2 regions of the Arthrobacter sp. UYEF21 genome follow, and region 1 is predicted to be linked to the other one. Evidence: riboswitches for the same ligand, from Rfam matches in the RefSeq annotation. Region 1 holds a riboswitch; the other holds the start of a gene.
The links. Region 1 has a riboswitch for cyclic di-AMP ahead of ABIB27_RS13375 (C40 family peptidase). Riboswitches for the same ligand answer to the same signal wherever they lie in the genome.
Positions count from the first base shown of each region.

Region 2: it holds a riboswitch for cyclic di-AMP, as region 1 does, so the genes downstream of both, ABIB27_RS02555 (C40 family peptidase) here and ABIB27_RS13375 (C40 family peptidase) in region 1, are expected to answer to the same signal.

Region 1 is NZ_JBEPNF010000012.1:92,546-102,191, reverse strand. It holds gene ABIB27_RS13380 (M23 family metallopeptidase) at 1-744, shown strand, start outside; cyclic di-AMP (ydaO/yuaA leader) riboswitch at 884-1,056, shown strand; gene ABIB27_RS13375 (C40 family peptidase) at 1,127-1,801, shown strand; gene ABIB27_RS13370 (NlpC/P60 family protein) at 1,953-2,705, shown strand; gene ABIB27_RS13365 (HNH endonuclease) at 2,942-3,442, shown strand; gene mobA (molybdenum cofactor guanylyltransferase) at 3,470-4,183, shown strand; gene ABIB27_RS13355 (DUF6457 domain-containing protein) at 4,180-4,473, shown strand; gene ABIB27_RS13350 (molybdopterin molybdotransferase MoeA) at 4,484-5,908, shown strand; gene fdhD (formate dehydrogenase accessory sulfurtransferase FdhD) at 6,049-6,945, shown strand; gene ABIB27_RS13340 (alpha-mannosidase) at 7,075-9,646, shown strand, end outside.
Region 2 is NZ_JBEPNF010000001.1:528,182-537,827, reverse strand. It holds gene ABIB27_RS02610 (DUF2177 family protein) at 1-324, shown strand, start outside; gene ABIB27_RS02605 (endonuclease/exonuclease/phosphatase family protein) at 444-1,148, shown strand; gene ABIB27_RS02600 (STAS domain-containing protein) at 1,152-1,310, shown strand; gene ABIB27_RS02595 (thioesterase family protein) at 1,347-2,150, opposite strand; gene ABIB27_RS02585 (NUDIX domain-containing protein) at 2,570-3,106, opposite strand; gene ABIB27_RS02580 (DUF1918 domain-containing protein) at 3,161-3,361, opposite strand; gene ABIB27_RS02575 (DUF1810 family protein) at 3,367-3,750, opposite strand; gene ABIB27_RS02570 (DNA alkylation repair protein) at 3,747-4,289, opposite strand; gene ABIB27_RS02565 (TraR/DksA family transcriptional regulator) at 4,290-4,652, opposite strand; gene ABIB27_RS02560 (hypothetical protein) at 4,803-5,387, opposite strand; cyclic di-AMP (ydaO/yuaA leader) riboswitch at 6,007-6,176, shown strand; gene ABIB27_RS02555 (C40 family peptidase) at 6,180-7,001, shown strand; gene ABIB27_RS02550 (hypothetical protein) at 7,068-7,169, opposite strand; gene ABIB27_RS02545 (hypothetical protein) at 7,186-7,356, shown strand; gene ABIB27_RS02540 (hypothetical protein) at 7,594-7,923, opposite strand; gene ABIB27_RS02535 (polysaccharide deacetylase family protein) at 7,916-8,104, shown strand; gene ABIB27_RS02530 (cupredoxin domain-containing protein) at 8,541-8,936, shown strand; gene ABIB27_RS02525 (hypothetical protein) at 8,933-9,406, shown strand; gene ABIB27_RS02520 (hypothetical protein) at 9,604-9,646, shown strand, end outside.

The DNA of each region.
Region 1 (9,646 bases):
AGGCCCCGCGATCCGCAGCGCGAAGCGCGCCGTAACCGCCGGGGGGCATTCCGGCAGATCACCGATTTCGCCGCCGCCAGCGGCATCGGCCAGAAGGCCGGCATTGCGCTTGCGGCCACTGGCCTGGTCCTTACCGTGACGGTTCCGGTAGCGGGCCCGTCGATGGCAGATCAGCAGCCTGGCCAGTCCGTCGCTGCGGTGTCCGGGCTCCCGCAGCCCGAGGTTTCCGCGGAAGCAGCCGCCAAGATCGATTTCAGTCGCTCCGCCGTTGTTACGCAGGGCGATCCCGACGGCAAGCTGAAGCAGCTGTTGAGCGCACAATCGGCTGGATCCATTACCCCCGCGTCCTCCGCCGGCAGCCTGGGCGCACCGCTTGCCCAGCTGATCACCGCCTCTCCGTTCGGATTCCGGATCAGCCCCATTACCGGCGGTTCCGGTGACTTCCACCGCGGCCAGGACTATGTGGCCCAGTGCGGCACTTCCGTGTTGGCTGCTGCCAGCGGCACCGTGACGTTCGTCGGCTGGCACCAGTACGGCGGCGGTAACCGGGTTGTGGTGGACCATGGCAATGGCCTGGAAACCACGTACAACCACCTGTCCTCCGCTACCGTCAAGGTAGGACAGAAAGTGACCCGCGGCGAGGTTGTTGCCCTCAGTGGCACCACGGGCGCCTCCACCGGCTGCCACCTCCACTTCGAGGTACAGGTCAACGGCGAAGTTGTTGACCCCACAGGCTGGCTCTGAGCATTAAATGATGGTCAACTCTCAGATCACAGTGACAAGCCGTGACCTGAATGTGACATTGTCCTTGAACTCCTGTACCGTCTAAAGCGCGTCAACTTTTCCGAAGTTGACGTTCTTGAGTGGATTGCCTAGCTCTGCCACCGCTCAAGGTCCGTTCGCATTACATCGTCTGGCAGGGGCGGGGGAACCAATTTTGGTCTTCGATTTTGAAGGCCTTGGGGTTAAGTCGCAAAGCTTCCCAGGAAGCAGCGCGGCCGGGTGAACTCCCATCCGAATCCGACAGCTCACCTCGCAGGCATTGGGAGAGGCTACCTTCGTGTCTTCACGTCATAATTCTGCGCGTCACCGCGCGCAAACGGTTCGCACCAACCCCTTGGGCTCCGTGTCCAAGGCCGTTAGTGCAAATGCCGGGACCGTAGGTCGCCAGGCTGCTGTCATCGCAGCTGCGTCGGGTCTCATCCTGACCTTGGGGCTTCCGGCCAACGCCGCGGACACCACCGCTGGTGTGTCCGCGTCCACCGAGTCCGGTTCCGCGCAGACTGCACTAGCCGTAACTGCCGCACCCACGGCCACTGTTTCCTTCGAGCGCCCCGTGGTCAAAACCACTGCAGCTCCGAGGATTGAGCGGGTCCGGGCGCAGTCCACGGCTACGGAAACAGCAGCAACGGCAACGGAAGCTGCGGGTGCTGTCAAGAGCAAGCTCGCGGACACCGTTTCCTCCGCCGCGGCTTCGGGTCTGGCAGCAATTGCGTACACCGGCATCGGTCACCCCTACCTCTGGGGTGGCACCACTCCCAATGGCTGGGACTGCTCCGGCTTCACCCAGTGGGTCTACGCCCAGGCCGGCATTAGCATCCCCCGCACGAATGCCTGGACGGCCATGCGGCCTACCGCAACCCCTACTCCCGGCGACCTCGTTATGCAGAACGGTGGAGCCCACGTTGGCATCTACGTCGGCAACGGCATGATGATCAGTGCGCTGAACCCGTCGCAGGGCACCCTGCTGCACGCGGCTGCAGCCACCGGCACGTCCTCGTTCTTCACCCCGGCGCTGTAACCCCCGCAGCCCTGGGCTGCAACCGTTTCTTCACTGGAACTCTTCATCACATCCCCGTTCGGGGCGTGCCGGCGTACCCCCAAGATGCCGGCGCGTCCAACGCCGTTGGGCTGCCCACGCGGTCCTTAGGAACACGAAAGAGAGAAATTAAATGACTACACGTGCAACTGTTGCACGCCACCGCGCCGAGGTCACCAAGACCAACTCGCTGGCTGTCATTGCCAAGGCTGTCGGCGACAACGCCGGCGGCATGGGCCGCCAGGCCGCGGTTATCGCTGCAGCCTCCGGCCTGGTCCTGACCAGTGGTATCGCGGCGAACGCGGCAGAGACCAACGTTCAGCGCGAAGCAGTCTCCACCGCCAACCTTGAGGTTGGGGTCTCCGCGCCGGCCATCATTTCGGCCTCTTCCACCATCGCCATCTCCTACGAGAAGCCTGCTGTGACCACCACACCGGCTCCCGTTAAGGTGGCGGAGCCCGTTGTTGAGGCTCCGGCCGCTCCGGTTGCCAAGCCCGCAGCCACTATCAAGGTGGCGGCGTCCACTCCGTCCGCGCACGCCGCTCCGGTGGCTGCCAGCGGCAAGGGCCAGGCCATCCTGTCCGCAGCCTACGCACAGCTGGGTGTGAGCCAGGACTGCACCATGCTGGTGACCAACTCGCTCGCCGCAGTGGGCATCAACTTCCACGACTGGCCCGCTGGCTACCTCTCCCTGGGCCGCACCGTGAGTGCAGCCGAAGCCCAGCCCGGCGACCTGATCTACTACGCAGACGGCGGAGCCGGCATGGCCCACATCGCGGTCTACGCCGGCAACGGCCAGGCTGTGCACGGCGGCTACAACGGCAACCAGACCGTTGTATTCAGCGCCAACGTTGGTTCGGGACCGGTCTTCATCCGCGTGTCCTAGTAGTTGATTGAGCTTTCAAAGGACCTCCGCCTGATGGCGGGGGTCCCTTTGCTTGCTCCTGCCGTTCCACCCCGGACTGGACGCCCGGCGGGCCCGACACGTAGCGCCACGGAACGGGTAATTAGTTGATACCGGCATTTTCTGTTTACTCTTGTGGTGTCGATCCATAGCCCGGATATGCCGGGGGCAGCCGGCCCTCGTGCCCCTGACGGGTGCGGCCACGAAGAGGTACGTGCATGCGCACTCTCGTTCTGAATGCTGGATATGAACCGCTGGCGGTTGTCACCTTCCGCCGGGCGCTGGTGCTTGTGCTCACGGGCAAGGCCAGCGTTATTGCCGAAGGCGATGACCCTGTAGTGGGTCCGCAGGAAATCTTGGGCCGCCCGTCCGTGATTCTCCTGAACCGCTACATCCGCCCCCGATACAACCAGAGCACTACGGTCAGCCGCCGCGGAGTCCTGCGGCGTGATGGTCACCGGTGTGCATACTGCGGCAAAGGTGCCCACACCATCGACCATGTGCAGCCCAAATCACGGGGTGGCGCCGACTCGTGGGAGAACCTCGTGGCCGCATGCCTTCGGTGCAACAACACCAAGGGCGACCACACCCCTGCCGAAATGGGGTGGAAGCTGAAGGTTGTGCCGGAGCCGCCGCATGGCACCATCTGGCAGATCAAGGAGCTGGAGAAGCCGACGCCGGCCTGGGACCCCTTCCTGCTGCCTGAACGGGCGGCCTGACCGCGCCACCGCCGTTAGGCTGGGAGGGTGGACGCTGACCCCCTAAGTTTTGATGCCGTCATTCTCGCCGGTGGCCGTTCCGCGCGCCTTGGCGGCGTGCCCAAGCAAAGCCTGACATACGACGGCGATACGCTGTTGCGCCGTTCGGTCGCCGCTGCCGGAGGTGCCCGGGCCATCGCCGTCGTGGGTCCTGGCCCCGGGAACATGCCGGCCGGGATCCTCAGCTGCCGTGAGGAGCCGCCGTTCGGCGGTCCGGCGGCCGCCATCGCGGCCGGGCTCGCGGCAGTGCAGGATCTCTCTGTCGTAGGAGGTGCCGCGGCAGGGGACGCCACCGGCGGATGCCGTCCCCGGTTGACTTTGGTGCTGGCCTGTGACATGCCCAATGTTCGGCACGCGGTGGCCGCCCTCCGGAAGGCCTTGGAAGCCGGCGGACCGGCAGTGGCCGCGGACGGAGTGGTGGCTGTCTCGCAGGATGGCCGGCGACAGCCGTTGGTGGGCTTTTATAGCACGGCTGCGCTACAACGTTCAGTGGCCGAGCTTGCCGCTAAAGGAAGCTTAATCAACGGTTCGGTCGGGGCGCTCCTTGCTAGTCTTGACCTACAGCCTGTCGCCGTTCCGGCCGGCTCCACAGCTGACGTGGACACCTGGGACGACGCCGCCGCACTTGGTGTGGCCGGCCCGGATCCGCTCAGTGGATCCCGGAGCAACGCGGCCGCAGATGATTTGGGAGGCAGAGCGTGAAGAGTCAGGACGAGACGCTGGAAGAGTGGTGCCGGGCGCTGCTGCAGGCATACGAACTTGAAGACGTCCAGATTGACGTGAACGCCATCCTGTCGCTGGCTGGAGTGGCCGCCCACTCGGTGGTCCGCCCGGCGGCACCGCTGACAACTTTTATTGCCGGGCTGGCGGCGGGCCTGGCAGCGGGATCGGGACAGGTTACGGACGCTGCCGCCATGACCGCAGCCATGGACCGCGCCCGGGCCCTCGCTGCAGACTACGATTCCGAACCCACCGGGGTACCCGTCGAATGATCACCGCCGAATGACCGCCGCCTCCGGCGACGAACCCGGGAGCCCCGACCCGCAGCATTCCCTTCCTGCCCCTGAGGTGCACGCCGCTGAGGCGCACGCAACGCACCTGGCCCATACCTGGGACGAGGCGCGCCAAGCCGCCTTTGACAGTGCCACGCCGATTCCGCCCGGACGGGTCCCGCTGGACCAGGCACTGGGGCGGGTCCTGGTTGAAGCCATCACCGCGCTGCACGATATGCCGCATTATGCGTCCTCCGCGATGGACGGCTGGGCGGTCAACGGCGGCGGTCCGTGGATTGTGGCGGAGGCCGGCCGGCGGCTGGCTCCGCATCAGGCCAGCCGGATTGTCACTGGGGGATTGATTCCGCCCGGAGCCAAGGGGGTGCTGCGCAGCGAGAGTGCGGTGCTGGGCACGGACGACGACGGCCTGCCGCTGTTGCTTACAGGCGGCACCGCCCGCCCCGGCGAGCCCAAGAACGGCCAGCATATCCGGAAAGCGGGTGAGGAAGCAGCTGCGGGGGACGTCCTGGTCAAGGCGGGCGTCACCCTGAACCCGGCCCATCTGGCCGTCGCCGCCCTGGCGGGGCACGATGACCTGTTGGTGCGCGGGAAGCCGGTGGTGAAGCTTCTGCTCACCGGATCCGAAGTCGTGGCGGAAGGCCTGCCCGTGCCAGGGCAGGTCCGGGATACCTTCGGCCCGCAGCTCGCAGCAGTGGTGGCCATGCTCGGCGGCATCTACGCCGGCCAGGAAAGAATCGGCGACTCCTATCCGGAGTGGCTGGCTGGCCTGGAGGACCTCGCGCCTGAGGTTCCGGACCCCGCCGCGCTGCCTGCCGACGTCGTGATCACTACCGGCGGGACGGGACGTTCCGATACCGACCACCTCCGCCGCGCAGTGGCGCAACTGGGCGGGCGGCTGATCATCGACGGCATTGCGATGCGCCCCGGGCATCCTGCCGTCCTGGCCGAACTCCCGGACGGACGCTTTGTCATGGGGCTGCCCGGGAACCCGCTGGCTGCCATGATGGCATTGTCCACTGTGGGCGAACCCCTGCTAGCGGCTTTGGGCCACGGCCCCCTGCCGCCCGTGCAGGACGTCCCCTGCGGTGCAACCCTCGAGCCGGAGCCAGGACGGACCCGGCTGATGCCCTTCCGGCTCCTGTACGGGATGGCTTCCCCGGCCAAGCACACCGGACCGGGGATGATGCGCGGGCTGGCCTCGGCCCACGGGGTGATAGTTGTCCCGCCGCACGGAGTGCATCTCGGCGAGCCTGTGCCGGCGTTCGCTTTGCCGTGGGGACCGCCGTTGCCTGTGCCCGAACCGGCCGGCACCAAGCCCAAAACCCGTCCTGCGGCCAAGCCTGGCAGTAAGACGGCGGACAAGGACGCGGCGAAGCCTGCCGGTCCGGTGGACTGGAGTGCCCTGCTGGACTGAGCTGCCGTGCTGCGCGGCCCTGCTCCATGGCTCTGGCGGTGCTCCACAGCCCGGCCGTGGTGCGATGATTGAGCTATGAACACTCCCAGCCGCCCAGTCCGGAACGCCTGCAAGGGCCTTCGAAGCAGTGCAGGACGCTGATGGGACGCATGACCCAGCGCCGCAAGGTGCACAAGTACGTTTTGGACGGCTCGCCCAATGCCTTGGAGTTTCCGGTCCGCTGCCGTGAGGACGTCCTCGCCGTTGAAGAGCCGCTGGAGATCAGGATTGGCCAGCTGTCGTTTTCCGTGACAATGCGAACTCCCGGGGACGACTTTGACCTCGTGGCCGGCTTCCTGGTCTCCGAGGGGATCATCTGGACTCCCGAGCAGCTGGTTTCACTGCGGTTCTGCGCCGGTGAGGACGAAAATGGCGTTCAGACCTTCAACGTGGTGGAGGCCCAGCTGCGGCCCGACGTCGAAATGCCCGCCACCGGACGGAACGTGTTCACCTCAAGTTCCTGCGGTATCTGCGGCACCGATTCGATCGAAGCCGTGCGGAAATCCTCCCACTACAGCCCGGCTTCGGATCCTGTGACAGTGCCGGCGGACGTCCTCGCCTCCCTGCCCACCCGGCTCCGCGAAGCACAGGCGGTTTTTGAAATCACCGGCGGCGTGCATGCCGCCGGCCTCTTCCGGATATCGGACGACGGCGGCGTGGAGCTGTTGTGCCTCCGTGAGGATGTGGGCCGCCACAACGCCGTGGACAAGGTGGTGGGCTGGGCCTTGCGGGAGCGGCTGCTGCCGTTGACCGGTTTGGTCCTGCAGGTATCGGGGCGGGCGTCGTTCGAATTGGTCCAGAAGGCGGCGTTGGCTGGAATACCTGTCCTGGCGGCCGTGAGCGCACCCTCAAGCCTCGCCGCGGAACTGGCGGAGGCCAGCGGGATGACGCTGGCCGGATTCAGTCGGGGCACCAGCCTGAACGTTTACGCCGGCCAGGGCAGGATCACCCTGCCCGCGGCGAATGTTCCTGTAGAGGCCGCCGAGGTTCGGGGATAGGGCTGCGCCGCCCCCTGCGGCAAAACTGGTACTTGGCTATTGAGCTACTAGCCGGTAGATTTTATCCATCGATTGGACGGCATTGTCCGGATTCGACTACTCAAATTCGCGTACCTAAGAGGGTTTACAGTGCATGACGACCGCCGGATTACCGAAGTCCGCCTGGATCGGTTTGTCCGCGAGCGGATCAAGCCCGCCGTATACACCCGAAGCGTTCCCCTGAACCTCAGCAGTTGGGATGCGCCGGGCGAGCCGGTCAACGTGATGGACGCCCTGCGGCATATCTTCCTGCCGCAGGAGCACGGTGCTGCCTGGGGCCAGCCGTGGGGCACCAAATGGCTCCGGCTGCAGGGCGACGTGCCCGAGGCCTGGGGGACCGGCCCGGACACCACGGTGGAAATCGTGGTGGATCTCGGCTTCATCAACGAAGCCCCCGGCTTCCAGTGCGAGGGCATCGCGTGGCGCCCTGACGGCACCATCATTAAAGCGATTTCGCCCCGGAACCAGTACATCCCGCTGAAACTGCTCGGCAGCGGCATGGCCGTTGACTTCTACGTTGAAGCCGCCGCCAACCCGGACATGGCGCAGGGCTGGACCTTCGCCGCCACGCCCTACGGGGACAAAGCAACGGCTGGCACGGCACCGCAATACCGGCTCGGCAGGATCGCCATTGCAGAACTGAACCAGACGGTCTGGGATCTCCAACAGGACATCTGGACGCTCTCCGGGCTGATGCACGAACTTCCCCTCGAGCTGCCGCGGCGCCATGTAATCCTCCGCGCGCTGGAGCGCATGATGGACCTGATGGACCCCGACGACGTCGCCGGTACCGCGGCTGCCGGGCGCGAAGCCCTGGCAGATGTCCTGTCCCGGCCTGCATATGCTTCCGCCCACCACATGGTAGCCACCGGGCACGCCCACATTGACTCCGCGTGGCTGTGGCCGGTACGTGAAACCATCCGCAAATGTGCCAGGACGTTCTCCAACGTGGTGGCGCTGATGGACGAGGATTCAGGCTTTGTGTTCTCGTGCTCATCAGCCCAGCAGTTGGCCTGGATGAAGGAGTTCTACCCCGAACTCTTCGGCCGGATCCGCGAGAAGGTCAAAGCGGGCCAGTTCGTTCCGGTTGGTGGCATGTGGGTTGAATCGGACACCAATATGCCAGGCGGCGAGGCCATGGCCCGCCAGTTCATTGAAGGCAAGAACTTCTTCCTCCAGGAGTTCGGCGTCGAATGCCGCGAAGCCTGGCTCCCGGACTCGTTCGGCTACTCCGCAGCCCTGCCGCAGATTGTCAGGTCGGCCGGCAGCCGCTGGTTCCTCACCCAGAAAATCTCGTGGAACCAGGTCAACCGGATGCCACACCATACATTCAACTGGGAAGGCATCGACGGCACCAGGCTCTTCACGCATTTCCCACCCGTTGACACCTACAACGCCGAGCTGAGCGGGCGCGAACTGGCCCACGCCGAACGGAACTTCCGCGAGCATGGGCGAGCCAACACCTCGCTGGTGCCGTTCGGTTACGGCGACGGCGGCGGGGGACCCACGCGGGAAATGCTGGCCGCCGCAAGGCGCACCGGGGACCTTGAGGGCTCGCCCAAGGTCCGCGTCGGTTCCGCCGAGAGTTTCTTCGCCGAGGCGGAGGAGGGCTACGACACTTTGCCCGTGTGGGTGGGGGAGATGTACCTTGAACTCCATCGCGGCACCTACACCAGCCAGGCCCAAACAAAACGCGGAAACCGGCGCAGTGAACACCTGCTTCGCGAGGCCGAACTCTGGTGCACTACGGCCGCCGTCCGCAGCTCCTTCGCGTACCCTGCCGCCGAACTGAAGCGGCTCTGGCGGCTGGTGCTCCTGCAGCAGTTCCACGACATCCTGCCGGGCAGCTCCATCGCGTGGGTCCACCAGGACGCGGAACGCAACTACGCCGCCATCGGCACCAGCCTCGAAACCATCATTGGCCAGGCGGCGGCCGCCCTCCTGGGTGAGGGGTCCAGGACGCTCCTGCTCAACGCCGCGCCCCACGCACGGAACGGAGTACCTGCGCTCGGGGCCGCAGAACCGGCGGTCCACGGCCAGCCCGTCAAGGCAACCGCCCTGGAGGGCGGTTATGTACTCGACAATGGCATCATCCGGGCTGTCCTTGATGCTGACGGCCTCCTCGCCTCCCTCACCGATTACGCCACGGGACGCGAAGCTATTGCGCCCGGGTCGCGCGGCAACCTGCTGGAACTGCACCGGGACACCCCCAACGAATGGGATGCCTGGGACATTGACGAGTTCTACCGCCGTAACGTCACGGCCGTGACGGCTGCGCAGGATCTCCGGCTGGAGCACGTTGGCGGCAGCGCCGTGGTGGTGGTGGACCGGGTGGCAGGCTCATCGCCGGTCACCCAACGGATCACGCTGGGTGCCGGCAGCGATTCCCTGTCCATCAGTACCGCTGTTGAGTGGCAGGAGAGCGAGAAACTCTTGAAGCTTGGCTTCCCGCTGGACGTCAAGGCGGACCGCTCTGCCGCCGAGACGCAGTTCGGGCACGTCTTCCGGGCCACCCACGTGAACACCTCATGGGAGGCGGCGAAATTCGAGATCTGCGCGCACCGTTGGATCCACGTGGGGGAGCCCGGTTATGGCGTGGCGATCTCCAACGCGGCCACTTACGGACACGATGTCACCATGAACGTCAGGGAGGCCGACAGCG
Region 2 (9,646 bases), on a different contig from region 1:
ACGATGAACCCGTTCTATCGCAGCCACATCGGTGACCTGCTCGCTGACAAGCCACACTTAGGTTACGCCGTCGCTTTCTATGTCATGTACATCGCAGGGATTCTCTTCTTCGCCCTGCGGCCGGCGCTTGATGGCGGCAGCTGGCTGACCGCCGTCGGCTACGGGGCCGCCCTGGGCGCCTTTGCGTACGCGACGTACGACCTCACCAACGCCGCCACGCTCAAGACGTGGCCACTGCAGCTCATTGTGGTGGACATTCTGTGGGGCGCCGCCCTGACCGGCCTGTCCACCCTTGCCGGCTGGCTGGTATTCCGCTCCACCTGACCCAACCGCCGCTGCCAAAAGAACTGACACTTGCGGACTATTACGTACCGTCCCCTGCCGGGTGGCTAGACTCAGGAACTGCGTCCACCCGGCACTCCCTCAGGAGAGGCAATCCACTGATACGAGTCATTAGCTACAACCTACGCAAGCACAAGGCCAGCGGGGAGCTGGTCGCCCTGGCACAGGACTTCGGCGCCGATGTCCTGTGCCTGCAGGAATGCGACACCACTGACCTGCCGGACACGCTGGGTCAGCTGAAGCTGGCCGATTCGACCAAGGGAAACCGGCTGGGGCTGGCCATCTACTACCGGCCTGACCGGTTCACCCCGCACGGCACCCAAACATTTGCGCTCAAGAAGTCTTTGCACGACATGGTCCTGGCACCCGCCCATGAGCGTCTTATCGGTACCCGCGTGCGGGACAACGAAACCGATCACGAACTTGTTATAGCTTCATTCCATGCCGCGCCCCTGACCGCCACCAACTCGCTGCGGCGAAACCAGATCAACGCGGCCCACAAGGAACTGCTGGGCATGGGGACGGGCCTGATGACCCTGATGGTGGGTGACTTCAACTATCCGTTTTTCACGAAGAACCTCACCGAACACATGAAGAATTCCGGCTATGAGTTGTCGCTAAGTAACCGCCGGACCTACACGCGGTACAAGGTGTTCAAGGGCCACTTCGACTTTGCCACGTCCTTGGGCCTCAATATCGAGAACGTGGAAACGCTGCCCCGCGGAGCATCGGACCACCTGCCCATCCTGGTAACCGCCGAGTACGGCCAGACCTCCACCCCTGCGCAGGAGCCCCCGGCTTCCTGAGTTGTGGCGCGGGACTGCATCAGCCTGGTCTTCGCGGAGATGAAGGGACCCATCAAGGACCGCCTGATCCGGTACGGCGTGGGCACCCGGTTCGATGCCGACCACTTCTTCCCCACACTGGACAATGCGGTGCACAGCTACAAAAGCGCCGCCGTCGTCTAATAGTCGCAAAGCCGGGCAGCCACACACGTCCAGCCGTCAGGTCTTGCGGAGGGTGAGGATCTGCTCTGCGCGGCCGAACGGCCCCCGAAGATCATGCAGGACGGTGGACGTGAGGCCGATCCCGTCACTGCCGAAAGAGACAGCGTTGTCCAGGCCCAGCCATTCGCCGCCAGGCCTGCGGTACATATGGATCTGCAGGTCCAGGTTCGGAAACGCATAGCTGCCCTCACCGGGGGTGACCCTGGCCGCGATCCCGTTGGCCGTGTCCACCAGGCCCATCAGGCGGGCGAAGTCACCGCTGTCAGCTTTGTCCGTCAGGGGGTGCTCTGTGCGGAGCCAGACCGTGCCCGCTCCGTGCCGATGCCCCTCGGCCACGCGCATCTCCAGGGAACGGATGTACCCGCCTGGCCAGATGGCGGCGCCGTCGAACGGTTTGCAGTCTTCCGGCGCCGGAATGGCGGCATCCTCGACTGCAGCCACCGCAGCTGTGTCAGCGGTGATCAGCCGCCAAGCCGTGGCACGGATGGCCACGCGGCCGTTGGCAACTAGCTCAGCCTGCAGCAACTCAATGGTCCGGCCGGGGCGGAGGGTGGAGGTTTCGATGGTGAACTCACCGCCTGGAATCAGGCCAAGGATCTCGTAGCTCAGGCGGGCCATCCGCATATCGGCGCGGGGTTCGTGCCGCTCCAGGCTGTCAGCCATCAGCCCTGCGGCAGGCGCCATGTGCTGTTCGTGCTCGTTCCAGGCGCCCTGGGCATGGATGGTGGAGCGAAAGCGGTCACCGCCCAGCGACTGATAGTAGAAAGGACCGTGGGCAAGTGCAGGTAGTTCCTTGGTCAACGTTGGCCCCTTCCGCCGGGTTATGGGTGAATGATCATTAACTCTAACTGGTGCCACGGAGCCGGGGTGACGCAACAACATGTTGCCGCCCGCGGAACGCTATCTGGGTAGACTCTGAAATTGGTCCTGCTAGCGCCCCTCGGGCGAGGTGTCCACGCACGCGCGTCATCAGTTGTAACCTTCGGAAGCACAAAGCAAGCGGCGAACTCCTCGCGCCCGCACGGAATTTTGGCATCGACGCACTGTGCCTGCAGGAAGTCGACTCGGCCGACCGGCCCGAAACGCTCGGGCCGCTGCTGCTCGCGGACACCACCAAGGGCAACCGGCTGGGACTGGCCATCTACTACCGCAGCAGCCGCTAATCGGACCACCTGCCCATCCTCGGCAGCGCGGAGTTCGGCAAGGATTACTGGCTGCGCCTACTGACCAGGTCCGGCGTAAAGCTCCGGCAGGCGTGGCCACAGATCCGGCCAGGCTTTTGCGAAGCCGGGGTGCAGTTCCTTCCGGTCCACCTCGTCCAGCGCAACCCACTGAAGTTCGAGGCTTTCCGGATCGCTGATGACGGGATCGAACGGCGCCGTCACCAGGACCACAACGGTGGTGTACGTCCAGTACCCGACGTCCAGCACCGAGGTGAAAAGCACGCTCACACCGGCGGCGGGCACCGCCGCTTCCTCGTGCGCCTCGCGCAAGGCACCCGTGACCGTGTCCTCACCGTGGTGGAGGGCTCCGCCGGGGAGTCCCCAGGTGCCGCCGTTGTGGCTCCAGAGTGCTCGGTGCTGGAGGAGAACACCCTTGGCGGGGTCGTACGCCAGCACGCCGGCCGCACCGAACCTGCCCCAAAACTTGCCGCGGTCACCTTCCACCCATGCGTCACCTGGATCCCGCGGACCAGCCATGGCAGGGGGAACGTGGGAACCGGCCTCAGCGGACGTGGCAGTCAGGGAATGATCCATGCCCCAAGTCTGACAGGTGCGCGCCGATCCTCATGTCCTGCCCGACGTTCCGTTTCAGCCGCCGGGGCCTGCCGTCCCGCGATCGACGGCGAAATCGCCGCCGGGGTACATGACCGTTTCGTGTCCGTCGTCGAAGCGGACCAGGTACGGCGGGTGCCCTTCATGACCCCGGACTTCCAAAATCACCCCGTGCCGGTCTGAAGTTCCGACCGTCCTCCCCCGGACGATGATCCTGTCGCCTTGCGTTGCCTCCATGGCAATCACCTCCAGCCCCAGAGTACGACTGAACGCCACAAGGAAACAGTGGTCAGTGCCTGCCCTCGGCGAGCAGAGCGTCGGTGGCGGTATCCGGTTCGCCGCCAAAGAACCGTGCCGGTACCGTCTTGAAGACTGTCTCGCCGGGCGCAGCGCGCAGGAACAGCGTCATGGAGGTGGTGCGACAGGAAAGCCTGCGCTTCTGCCAGGGAGGTAATGGCGTACCTGACGGACGTGGGGCTGCTGCCGAGGCCGGCCAGCTGCGGAAAGATGAACCACATCCAATGGCTCGGCTTGTTGCCGAGCTGCAGCTCGGACAGTGCCTGTCCGTAGGTCCCGCCGCCGTCTTGGGCTGCAACAAAGCGTTCCAGGTTGTAGGTGTCCGTCATGTGTGTCTCCTCGGGTCTGTTATTTCTGCGGTCATGGCCGCAGCGTGGCGGATCCACTCGTCGGGGTCCTGGTGCCAGCGTGCGATCACCACGCCGGCGCGTTGGCGCTCGGTACCGTCCAGCCCGGCCAGGAGGCCGACCACCACGTCGGCAACCAGGGGGTCCACCAGCTCGGCAGTGCGCGCGGACCGGATAAAGCCCTCGAGCCGGGTCAGGTCGGAGTGGCGCAGGAGCGCCACCCGGGACTGCAGCAGCACCACTGCGGCGAGCCGGCGCTCATAGACCGGGCGCCGGCCAGGGCCCGGCCGGCCCCACAGCTGCGAGGCCAAAGCGGTCACGTCGTCGTGGCCAAGGTCCTTGAACTTCCTGCCGGCGTCCCGGATGGTGCCGCGCACAGCTCCCACGGATGCCCCGTACGAACTCAACGCCCTGCCAACGCGTGACTCCACTTCCTCGGCCCGGTACCACGTGCCTTCATTCTGCAAGGTGGTATCGATGAACCCGGCGGCGTCCTGGACTGCTTGATTCACTGGCGTCACCTAAAGCCCTTGGCGCCCGGCCGCGGCGTGTTCAATGCAGTACGGAGTCCTCGGCCGGGCTTCCAGCCGGCCTTCGGCGATCTGCTGGCCACAGACAGCGCACGCCCCATATGTGCCGTCGGAGATTCTCTGCAGGGCAGCTTCCACCTGGGCCAGTCCGGCGCTGCTCTGATCCAGTAGCGCCGAGGCCTGGGACAGCTCGAAGGCAATGGTGGCGCCCTCAGGATCGTGTTCGTCGTCCGCGTTGGAGTCCTGGCGCGCGGCATTGGCTGAGGAGATATCCGCCCGGAGCGCCGGCAGCAATGCCAGTTTTCGGTCCCGTTCGTCCTCGAGCATGATCCGGAACCGGTCGAAATCAGCCATGGGAAAAGCCTAGCGCCCGTCCGGTCCGCGGTATTTGCCAAACCGGCGGGAGGCTCTGCCTGGCACCGGCCCCCGGTCAGGTTGAACACCTGTTGTTGTTACGTAACCGTTGTGGTCCGGTACCCACCGTGGTTCAGTACCAGTTCTTGATCACGGAATGGTTCCAGGCGGCGCACAGTGACCCGTAACGGTCTGCAATGTAAGCCATTCCTCATTTAACCTGGGTTCGGTAACTGGCGAGCCAGTCGCTGCCAGCGCTCGCGTACTTGCTGGCCGGCAGCGCCTGCGCGATGCCGTAAGCCCTGAGTACGGGTTGGTGGCCGTGGTCAGCCAGTTGGATTCCTTCGTCCAGAGCTGCGCCAGGCACTGGAATTGGTCCTGGGCCCAGCCGTTCGCGGCCAGCCGGGCCTGACCTTGCCGGAATTCACCTTCCACTGCCCCTGTTGTTCCCTTGAGCGAGGCGGGCTGGGCGGTGAGTTCGGTACTGTGCTCCTGTTGCTCTGCGACCTGCTGCGACATTGCCTGCTGCGCCGTCTGGGCCGTGGAGAGCTTGGTGCTAGCTTCGCCGGCGAGGCGTTCGCGCTCGGCTTTGGCGGCAGGCTCCTGCTGGGCGAGCGCTTCGGCGGCCTTGTCTGCCTCGGCCGATTTGTGGACCAGGGACGCCGTCTTGGCGCTGACGATCTGCACCACGTTTAGCCCGTGGATGTTGTTGGTCTGTAGTGCGTCGAGGGCCACAAAGAAACCGATGTTGGTGCCGCCGGTCTTGTACGACTGGGCTGCGAGGGCCCGACGTCCTTCTCGTGGCGGCCTGATTTCTCCTGTGCCCGGGCCAACGGGGCGGCCAGTGCATCAACCCGGGAACTGGCCGCCTGCAGGGAGGCCTCGGCCACAGCGTATTGTGCAGCGGAGGTTAGGGGGACGGCCACAGCCACTCCCTCCGGCGAGGCCGGGAAGCCGCATATTCTGAACAAACGGGGACATAGTTCGTGAGCTTACCGGGCAACGCACCCTTGCCCGTACTCCCGGCCAAGCATTGATATCCAGCAGAGATCCCCGTTGCCCCTCCCGTCGGGTACGTCCTGCTCGTTCCAATGTCAGTCGCAGGCCGTGAACCAACTAATTTTGGGCAATCCGGGGCCCGTTTAGTGAGCCAACCGGGCATATACGGTTTATGTGCGCTGACCTGCGATGTTGTCGACGTTCCGGCATGGATCCGCCTGCAGATAAAGGTGTCTTTTGGCCGTACATTCCGTTACCGGAATGTGACATTGGGGAAAATCTGACGTTATGGTCGTTGAGTGCCCCGGTTCAAAGCCAGGACATTCCCGTCAGTATGCCGAGCCCTGCCACTGACCCGGGACCCCAGCGCAATTCAACTGGCAGGGACGGGGGAACCACGTTTCCACGGCTTCATCTGAAGCCTTGGGGTTAAGTCGATACGTCCCGTCCTGCACGGCGGCGTCCGGCCGGGTGTCTCCGACCCGAACCCGACAGCTCACCCCGCAGGCATGGGAGAGGCAATCAACCATGTCCAAGAAGTACACTGCCGCACGCCATCGTGCAGCCACCACCACCGCGTCCCGTGCCCTGGCGATCGGACGGCCGGCCCTTGTGGTCGCTGCTGCTTCCGGCCTGTTTTTCGGCTTCAGCGCTCCGGCCCAGGCCAGCGTCCACGAACCTGACAGCTCCGGCACGGCCAACGTTCAGAGTCAAACGAGTGCACCGGCAGCAGCCGTGGCTCCAGCCCCTGCACCGGCCCCGGCCAACGCCCACACAGTCGTCTCCGGCGACACCCTGGGCCAGATTTCCGCTACCTACGGCGTGGACCTCAACAACGTTCTGGCCGCGAACGGTCTGTCCCTGACTTCGGTCATCTACCCGGGTGACCAGATCCAGATCCCCGCCGCCGGGCAGGCAGCTCCGGCAGTGGCGCAGGCAGTAGCACTGGCTCCGGCAGCCAAAACCGCCGCCGCCCCGGCCGCTCCCGCCAACACCGGCATCAAGCCGGCGGCAACCTCGGCTCCGGTCCAGGCCCCATCCGGCTCGGCCGGCTCGGCAATCCTGGCGTCCGCGTACTCTCAGCTGGGAGTCCATCAGGACTGCACCGCCATGGTGGAAAAGGCGCTGCGCTCCGTCGGCAAGAGTGTGGGAGACCTGGCACCCGGCCAGTTCTTCCAGTACGGAAGCGTTGTTGGGACGCCAGCCCCTGGTGATCTGGTGATCACCGCCGGACACGTCGGCGTCTTTGCCGGCAACGGCCAGGTTGTCAGTGGCGGCGTGGACGGCTTCAAGACCGAGGTCCACTCCATCAGCTGGCTCCATGGCGCTTCCTTCGTCCGCGTAGCGTGACCCCAGGCCGTTGGACGGCGGCGGTCGGCACACAGCCGCCCGCCGCCGTCGGCCGCTGTTGCGTCCTCAGACGTGCTGCCCGAACCAGGACAGCGTGTCATTCCCCTCAGCCGTCGCCTGGGTCTCGTTATAGCGTTCCCCAGTGTCATTGTGGGAGGCATGGTCCACGCCGGGGTAGACGGTGATGCGTCACCGTGGTGGCGTCCAGGGCATCGCGGAGGGCCGGCACTACCTCTGCGGCCAGCTGCCGTTCCTGCACTCTGTACGGAGTGCCCTCACCGCCAAAAGCGTGCCCGCCAAGTACATAAAGTATGAAGTCTTCGGGCCGGATCCCTGGCTGGCCGACTTCCAGTAGGCCGACGAAAAGAAAAGGAGCCCGGCAGGTGCCGGGTTCCGTTCTCTTGTGTGCGTTGCCTGTGTCCGCCCTAGAACTGCTCGGCGGGAATGATAAACCCGAGGTCCAGCAGGCCGCGGCCGGACTGTTCCAGGATCGGGTCCATGGTCAGGGAGGCGTGGTTGAGCAGCACGTTGACATCACGTTGGATCCGCTGGAGCGGGTGCGCCAGGCGGTGAACGCTGCCGCCTGAGCCGGTCAGGATGAGGCGGACTGCTCCGCCGATGCCTGGCCGCTGAGGCCGAGGGAGAGCCGGTACTGCGCGCGCTCCTCATCAGTGAAGGCGACGGGCTGGCCCCCGAAGGAGGCGGCCGCCACGCGGACCGCTTCTTCCCAGTGCAGCCGTGCGGTGGCAACCTGGCCGTAGGCCTGGGTGAACCTGGCCTGGGCGAGCGGCGAATCAGCCTGGCGACGCTCCACAGTCTGTTTGACCTTGCGGACCAACATCAGGTTCCGGAACTCTTCCAGGGCATGCTCGGCGGCCCCCAGAGCAGCTGCCGGGGCAACCATGTTCAGGAAAGTGGCCATCGGGATGTGGATGCTCGGATCCGGGGCACGATGGATCCGCATCAACCCGTCCCAGGCACGGGACCTTGCCGCCAATCCGCTCTTTGAACTGGCCAACCACGGAACCCGCCATACATCTCTGAGCGTGACCGGCAAGACCGCGAACGGGATCCCCGGAACGCGCAGCAGCGCGGAGGTATAGGAGGAAATCACGTCCAACGACGCCCTGCTCACGGCAATCGCCGGGCAACGCCCGCGGTTCTTCCGTTCAGGCACGGGGTTCCTGGACGACGTCGCGGCCGATATTTCCTCGCCCGGGGCCTTATCCCCGCGCACGGAAACCACCCCGGATCCGGCACGGCAGCAGGTGTTTTGGCCGCGGTCACTGCCCTGCTAAAAAGGGATACTCCTTCACGACCTTGGGTGCTGACTCCCCGGACATCCGGAGCCGATAAGGCAACCCTTGGCATTTTTCGTAGGTTCGCGCAGGCACGCAAACAAGGGCGGCCTTAAACAAGAGGCAGTGCCCGGATGGGCAGTCCCTGGAGGCGGGGGTGACGAATGCTGTGTAGGGGTAGTTTCCTGATGGGCGCGCCGTCCGGCTGCGTGGAGGGCATCCCTTCGTGAAGGGGTTTGTCATGAAAACGATCAACCGTGTTTTGGCCGTTGCGGCGGTCCTGTCTCTGGCCGGCGTCACCGGGTGCGGCGCGCAGGGCGGGATGTCCACAGGCCCGTCAACGGCCACCACGGCTTCGTCTCCATCTGTGGGTGGTTCGGCAGCGGCTGGCCAGGCCATCATTACGATCAAGGACTTCGCCTATGAGGTTCCGGCGTCCGTAAAGCCCGGGGCGATGGTGACGGTGACCAACTCGGACAGCGCCCCGCATACACTGACGGCCAAGGAGAAAGGCGGCTTTGACATCGACGTCCCTGCCGGCGGCACAGTCATTTTTGAAGCTCCGCGTGAGGCCGGGACATACGGGATCATCTGCAGGTTCCATCCGCAGATGAGCGGGACGCTGGTCGTGAAGTGAATCGCGTACACGTCCCCGTAGCCGGTCATGGTCCCCTGCGGGTGGTCCGGATCTGCGTGGCAGCATCCCTGGGGGTCAGCGCCCTGATCCATGTTCAGCTTGCTCCCGGTTACCAGCAGGCCGCACCAGGGGGCATCGGCCAGGGCACGCTGTTTCTGCTCCAAGCGGGCGCCGCCATCTTGGCGGCAGTGTTTATCCTGCTGAAAAAGACACGTACCGCTTTCGCTGCTGCCGCGGCAGTGGCCTTGTCGTCCCTGGCCGCTGTCATCCTTTACCGCTACGTCCAGGTCCCCGCTATTGGGCCGCTGCCGGCAATGTACGAACCCGTCTGGTACGCCGCCAAGGTCATCACCGCCGTCGCCGAAGCCATCGCCGGTGGGCTGGCTCTGACAGGTTACGGGCTGCTGCTGCGTAAAACCCGCCGCGGACCGTGGATACAGCCCCGGGGCCAGCACCCTTCCGCGGCCTGACAGCCCGGGAACGGGCGTGAAGCGGACCGGAATCATCGGCTCGTCAATGCTTTGGCCGGGCAGGTACGGCATCACGCTCATATTTTTGTGGTTGGGGACACATCCCTACCCATCCTTGGTTTGGTCTGCTTCGAAGTGCTTGTGTCCCTTCTTTGGGGCGCCAACATCACACGCGCGTGTATGAGGAGATAATTCACATGAATAAGACACTCCGTTTTATGGCAGTACCTACTCTCGCTT